One region of the Dactylosporangium thailandense genome, then DNA from elsewhere that is predicted to be linked to it. Evidence: riboswitches for the same ligand, from Rfam matches in the RefSeq annotation. Region 1 holds a riboswitch; the other holds the start of a gene.
What was found. A riboswitch is a leader RNA that binds a small molecule or an ion and turns the genes downstream of it on or off. The one in region 1 is predicted to bind cyclic di-AMP.
Positions count from the first base shown of each region.

Region 2: it holds a riboswitch for cyclic di-AMP, as region 1 does, so the genes downstream of both, AC6JBM_RS02590 (C40 family peptidase) here and AC6JBM_RS38040 (NlpC/P60 family protein) in region 1, are expected to answer to the same signal.

Region 1 is NZ_AP029195.1:8,550,600-8,553,993, reverse strand. Features, by position in the region: gene AC6JBM_RS38045 (methyltransferase domain-containing protein) at 169-948, opposite strand; gene AC6JBM_RS38040 (NlpC/P60 family protein) at 1,009-1,929, opposite strand; cyclic di-AMP (ydaO/yuaA leader) riboswitch at 1,970-2,131, opposite strand; gene AC6JBM_RS38035 (ABC transporter ATP-binding protein) at 2,432-3,166, shown strand; gene AC6JBM_RS38030 (ABC transporter ATP-binding protein) at 3,163-3,394, shown strand, end outside.
Region 2 is NZ_AP029195.1:617,760-621,153, reverse strand. Features, by position in the region: gene AC6JBM_RS02595 (HEAT repeat domain-containing protein) at 1-727, opposite strand, end outside; gene AC6JBM_RS02590 (C40 family peptidase) at 780-1,778, opposite strand; cyclic di-AMP (ydaO/yuaA leader) riboswitch at 1,786-1,930, opposite strand; gene AC6JBM_RS02585 (hypothetical protein) at 2,157-2,651, opposite strand; gene AC6JBM_RS02580 (alpha/beta fold hydrolase) at 2,942-3,394, shown strand, end outside.

The sequences.
Region 1 (3,394 bases):
CCGCGAAAACGGGGCTGCGGGCCGGAAACGGGGTCGCGAGCCGCGAAAACGGGGCTGCGGGCCGGAAACGGGGTCGCGAGCCGCGAAAACGGGGCTGCGGGCCGGAAACGGGGCCGCGGGCCGCAGGCCGGGGAATCGAGCGCCGCGAGCCGCGAGCCGCGAGCCGTTTCAGGCCCGCTGTGCGACGACGAAGAGGCGAGGGAACGGCAGGATCGTGCCGAAGGGCTCGCGCGGGTACAGCTGCCGCATCTGCTCCTTGACCTCCGCCGTGAACTCCTCGAGGTTGTTCCCGGAGAGGGCGTCGAGGTAGGGCCGCAGGCCGGTGCCCTTGAACCACTCGAAGACCGGGTCCTCGCCGGGCAGCACGTGGTAGTAGGTCGTCTCCCACGCGTCCACGGTGAGGCCGGCCGCGGAGAGGAGCCGCACGTAGTTGGCCGCGCTCAGCACCGGCGACGCCGAGCGCGGACCCGTGGTGCCCGAGGCGCCCGCCAGCAGCGGTGCCCAGCGCTCCTGTGCCGCCACCGCGACCATGCCCGGGTCGAAGGAGAGCGGCACCTGGAAGGCGAGCGTGCCGCCGTCGTCGAGCGCCGCCGCCCACAGCGGCAGCAGCGTCTCGTGGTCGCCGACCCACTGCAGCGAGGCGTTGGCCACGATGACGTCGAGGGAGCCGCGCTGGGGCCGCCACTCGCCCGCGTCGGCGAGCTGGAAGGTCAGCTGGGCGGTTCGGTGCTCCGCGGCCGCCGCGATCATCGCCGGCGAGGAGTCGAGGCCCAGGATTGCCGCGTCCGGCCAGCGGGAGGCGAGGGTGGCGGTCATCGTGCCGGGGCCGCAGCCGAGGTCGACGACGGCGACCGCGGACGTGGTGGGGATGCGCGCCACGAGCTCGCGGAACGGGCGGGCGCGCTCGTCGGCGAAGCGCTCGTACTGCTGCGGATCCCAGGTCGCCATGCCCCAATGATGAAGGGCCGCCCTTCGATGGGAAGAGCGGCCCTTCGAACAAGCGACGAACTAGACCTTCGGCCGCCCGTACCCGTAGATGCTGTCGACGCCGATCGGCGCCTCCTTCACCACGTCGCCCGTGTGCGGGGCGTGCACGATGGTGCCGGGCTTGACGTAGATGCCGACGTGGCCGAGCCCGTTGTAGAACACGAGGTCGCCGGGCAGCAGCTGGGAGCTGCTGATGTGGGCCACCTTGCTCCACTGGCTGGCCGCGTTGTGCGGCAGGCTCACGCCCGCGGCGCCCCACGCGCCCATGGTCAGGCCGGAGCAGTCCCAGCTGTTCGGACCGGCGGCGCCCCACTTGTAGGGCTCGCCGAGCTGTGCGTAGGCGAAGTTGACGACCTTCTGCCGGGTCGCGTCGTCGACGACGGGCGCCTTGGCGTTGGTCGTGCCGGGCGAGCTCACCTTGGTACTGCCGGCGTTCTTGGCCTTCTTCTGCAGGTCCTCGAGCTTCTTGACGTCGCCCTCGATCTGCTTGCGCTGGTTTTCGAGATCGGCCTTCTGCGTGTTCTGGGCCGCGATCGTCTCGTCCAGCTTGGCCTTGTCGTTCTTGTAGTCCTCGATGCTCTTCTGCTGCTGGTGCGTGATCTGCTGGAGCATCGAGAGCTGGTCCATCAGCGAGCCCGACGACGTCGCGTTGAGCACGATGTTGAGGTTGCGCATGTTGCCGTTGGTCTTGAACGCGGCGATCGCGATCTCCTGGACGGCGCCGTTGGTCGCCGCCACGCTGTCCTCGAGCGTCTTCGCCTTGCTCTGGGAGTCGGCCAGGTCGATGTTGATTTTGTTCCAGGCCTCGACCGTGGCCTCGAGGTCCTTGTTCGACTTGTCGAGCTGAGCCTCGATGTCGGCGAGCGACGGATCCGCGTGCGCGACCGTCGCGGGTGCGAGCACGGTGAGTGAGACGAACCCGATCAGCAGAGTCCGCAGCACCGACCGGCGGGCACGATGTCCAGTGGACAAGGAAAGACCCTTCTGCACCGACACCGCCTACCGGGTTAGCTGACGGGTTCGGGCGGGAAGAGATAGCGCCCTACCGCAGCGTTGCGGATTCACCCCGAGAAGCGCGGGTCCCCGGTTCGCCGCGCGCGCCCGGGGGTGGGTGCGCGCGATGTCGATTCGGCGGCGCTTGCCCGGCGCCGTCCGGGTTGGACGGCGGACTGCCGAGCAGGCCAGAGCCTAACTTAACGTGATCATCTCGCGGGCGAAAGGCGTGCGTCCCGCTCGATATCTATTACCCCAAAAGTCCGTATTACTGCCGGTTGGCCGCCCGTGCCAGACCGTGACATCGGTGCCGGACGGTTACAGATTCGGGGCTTGATTCCTACGCGGAAGCGGGTTAAATACTCCTAACTTCTTACACCGCCGGTGCAAATAGTTCGGGGGTCCGCACGTGCTACGGGTCCAGAACCTCGAGGTCGTCTACGACGATGTGATGCTGGTGTTGCGGGGCGTGGGCCTCGCCGTCCCGGAGGGCCGGATCGTCGCCCTCCTCGGCGCGAACGGCGCCGGCAAGACCACGCTGCTGCGGGCGCTCTCCGGCCTGCTGGGCGTGCACGACGGGGCCGTGACGCGCGGCTCCGTCACCCTGGGCGACACTCCCGTCCACCGCCTGCGCCCCGCCGCGGTCGTGCGGCGCGGGATCAGTCAGGTGATGGAGGGCCGGCGCACCTTCGCCGAGCTCACCGTCGAGGAGAACCTGCGGCTGGGCGCCCATACCCGCCGCCGCGGCGCGGCCGAGGCGATGGAGCGCATGTACGCGCTCTTCCCGGTGCTCAAGCAGCGGCGCGCGGCGGTGGCCGGCTACCTCTCGGGCGGCGAGCAGCAGATGCTGGCGATGGGCCGGGCGCTCATGTCCGACCCGAAGTACCTGCTGCTGGACGAGCCGAGCCTGGGCCTGGCCCCGCGCATGGTCGAGCAGGTGCGGGACCTGATCGTGGAGATCAACCGGGCCGGCACCGCCGTGCTGCTGGTCGAGCAGAACGCGACCATGGCGCTCTCCGTCGCCGAGCACGGATACGTGCTGGAGAACGGCAAGGTCGTGCTCGACAAGCCCGCCGCCGAGCTGCTCGCCGACGACGACATCCGCGAGTTCTACCTGGGATCGCACGCCGCCCACTCGTTCCGCGAGGTCAAGCACTACAAGCGGCGGAAGCGGTGGTTGTCGTGAGCGATGTGCTGACCTTCAAGGACGTGCAGCTGAGCTTCGCGGGCGTCAAGGCGATCAACGGGGTCGACTTCAGCGTCGGCGCCGACGAGCTCTTCGCGGTGATCGGCCCCAACGGCGCCGGCAAGACGTCCATCTTCAACGTGATCTCCGGGGTGTACCGCCCGCAACACGGCCGGGTCCTGCTCGGCGACACCGACATCACCGGCGCGCGCCCCGACCGCGTCGCCC
Region 2 (3,394 bases), 4.5 Mb from region 1:
CGGTCCGGAAGCCGGCCGGGGTCGCGGGCGCGGGCGGCACCGAGTACCCGGCGGCGATGAGCGCGACGGCCGTCTCCGCGGGGGCCGGCACCCCGAGGCGGGCCAGGGCGGCGAGCGCGCCGAGGCGCAGGCCCGCGTCGGGCTCGGCGGTCGTCAGGCCCTCGAGCCAGGCGATCGCGGCCGGGTCGGTGGTGGCGAGCCCGGCGACGGCGGTGACGATCGCCCGGCGCACCAGCGGGTCGGGCTCGGCGTCGGCGTGCCGGCGGAGCAGGTCGACCGTGGCTTCGGGGGCTTCGGCGGAGATCGCGCGCACGAGCGGTACGACTGCCGCCCGCACTTGCGCGTCGGCGTCGTGGAGCAGCGCGAGGAAGCGGGGGCGGTCGGCGGCGAGGGTGGCGTTGGCCGTCCGCGTCCGCCCGGCGAGCGGCTGGTCCCACGTCGCGCCGCCGACGCTCGCCAGCAGCTCGACGGCCGCGGCCCGGCCGGGCAGCCCCGGCGTGGTGGCGATCCGGGTGAGGAACGGCAGCGTCTCGAGGGTGCAGCGGTAGACGTCGCCCTGGTGGTGCACGACCCCGTAGAACTGGTCGAGCGCCACCTCGCGCACGGCCGGGTCGGGGTCGACGAGATCGCGCAGGATCGCCGGGACGCCCGCGGCGGAGCCGTAGGCGTGCCGCAGCCGCTTCCACGCGACGGCATCGAGCCCGGCGAACACGCCAACGTCGCCCATGGGCGGCGATCCTACGACGTGTCCGGCCGGGCTCGGGTCCCGCCTTGTGGGGTTACACGCGGCCGTAGCCGTAGAGCGAGTCGATGTCGATCGGGGCGACCTTCACCACGGTGCGGCTGTTGGGGGCGTGGATGATCTGGTTGTTGCCGATGTAGATGCCCACGTGCCCGAGGCCGTTGTAGAAGACCAGGTCACCGGGGGCGAGCTGGCTCCGCGAGATGTGCTTGACCTTGCCCCACTGCTGCGCGGCGTTGTGCGGCAAGGTGACGCCCGCCGCCTTCCACGCCATCATGGTCAGGCCCGAGCAGTCGAACGTGTCCGGGCCGGCGGCGCCGAAGACGTACTTCTTGCCGAGCTGGGCCCACGCGTAGCTGACCGCCTTGCCCGCCGAGCCGGAGACGGCCGGCGGCGGTCCCGGGTTCGTGGTCGGGTTGGCGGTCTTCACCGGGGTCTTCGCCTTCGCCGCCGCGGCGGCCGCGGCCGCGTCGGCCTTGCGCTGCATCTCGTCGAGCTTGGCGATGTTGCCCTCGATCTGCTTGCGCCGCGCCTCGAGGTCGGCCTTCTGCCGGCTCTGGGCCGCGAGGGTCTCGTTGAGGCGCTGCTTCTCGGCGTCGACGCCGGCCTTGGCCGAGGCGTACTTGGCGAGGTCGGCCTGCTGGTTGCGGGAGATCTGCTGCAGCGTGCCGACGCGGTCGAAGAAGCCGTCCGACGACGTGGCGCCCAGCATCAGTGACCAGGAGCTCAGGTTGCCGCCGGACTTGTAGGCGTTGACGGCGATCTGGTCGGCGGTGGCACGGGCGGCGTCCATGCTCGCCTCGAGCGGCTGGAGGTCGGTCTCGCGCTGCTTGATCGCGGCCTGGGTGGCCTCGAGGTCGCCGTTGATCTTGTTGTAGTCCTCGACGATGTGCTCGAGCTCCGCGTTGCCCTTGTCGATCTGGGCCTGGAGCTCGTCGTGCGTCGGGTCGGCATGTGCAGCACACGCCGGCGCGACCATCGCCGCGACCGCCACTCCGATGAGTAACGAGCGCAGCGCCGTCCGTCGGATGAACACGGCAAGCGTCCTTCTTCGCATCCGCCTACCGGGTTAGCTGACGGGTTCGGGCGAGAAGAAGGTTCGCCCTACCACGACCGTGACGGTCGCGGATTCACCCCTGGGGCTAGCCCCGGGTGGGTCCCCGGCTCACGCGCCGGCGCCTGTTGCCAGGGCCGTCGTGCGACTCGGCGGAGCCTGCCCGGGCCGCCCTTGGTGAGCGGCTGTGACCTGGCAGGCCGCACCAAACGTATCGGCGAGGTGTCGGCGGCGGAACCGCCCTAAGCAACACTTAACGTGGACTCAAAGATCACGTTGCGTCGATGGAATCCGTTATCGCCCGATTGCTCCCGATCGCGTCCCGTCGCACATGGTAGGACGGCGCGACATCGTCGCCGGCTAGCGGTTCCCTCCGGACTGGCGGCTGCTGATGTACGCCTCGATCTCCTCCTCGGTCGGCTCGGCGAAGTACTCGTAGGGCGCGACGGACACCCCCTCGACCACCTGGCGCGGGTCGTCCTCGGCCGCGTCCGGGTCCAGATCGCGCGCCCAGCGCGAGCCCATCGAGAAGACGGCGAAGCCCGGCTCGAACCGGTAGCCGATGTCCGTCTCCTCGTACTCGTAGCCCTTCGCCGCCAGGTCCGCGACCACGTCGTCCATGAACCGGGACGTCAGCTGCACGCCGTCGAAGAACACCTCCTCACCGCCATCGGCGAGCTCGACGAGCTCGACCGTCTCGTCGCCGGTGTAGGTCAGCACGAGCATCGGGCTCGTCTCGTACACGGCCCGGCTGCTCCGGCCGGGATGGACGGGCGGCCCGATCCGGCTCTCGACCACGTCGCGGTGCTCGCCGACCTTCACCAGGGCCACGCCCTCGCCCGGAAGAATCTCCATGCCGCGCATGATGCCACGGCCGCGCGACAGCGTCGCCACCGTCGTCGCGCGGGCCGGCGACACTCCGAAGTGGACACTCGGGCGAGCCCGGCGACCGGCGTGTCCTGTGTAGACAGCGGCGCCGGCGTTCAGGCGAACGGGTGTACCCGGATCGCCCCGCAGCGGATCGGCCGGCGGGCGCGAGCAGCCGAAATGCGCACAGGAAGGCCGGATCCGACCGGCCCGCCTGCGGCCATGAGGCCATGTAGGCCCTTGTTCGTACACGCCGGGCACGAGTAACGTCACGCGCCGTGAGCGCAGTGCAGCGTAACAACGTCAGGCTCCTTGGCCCCGAGGACGCCCCGGCCGTCGTCTTCGCGCACGGCTTCGGCTGCGATCAGAACATGTGGCGGTTCGTCGCGCCGCGGTTCGCCGGCGATCATCGCGTCGTGCTGTTCGATCACGTCGGGGCCGGGAACTCCGACCTCGGCGCCTACGACGCCCGGCGGTATGCGTCGCTCGGCGCCTACGCCGACGACTTGCTCGAGATTCTCCGCGAGCTCGACCTGCGCGGGGTCGTGTTCGTCGGGCACTCGGTCGCCGCGATGATCGGGCTGCTCGCGGCGAACGCCGAGCCGGACCGGTTCGCCAAGCTCGTGCTCGTCGGACCCTCCCCGCGGTACATCGACGACCACGACTACTACGGGGGCTTCAGCGCCGGCGAGATCGACGAGCTGCTGGACAGCCTCGACAGCAACTATCTC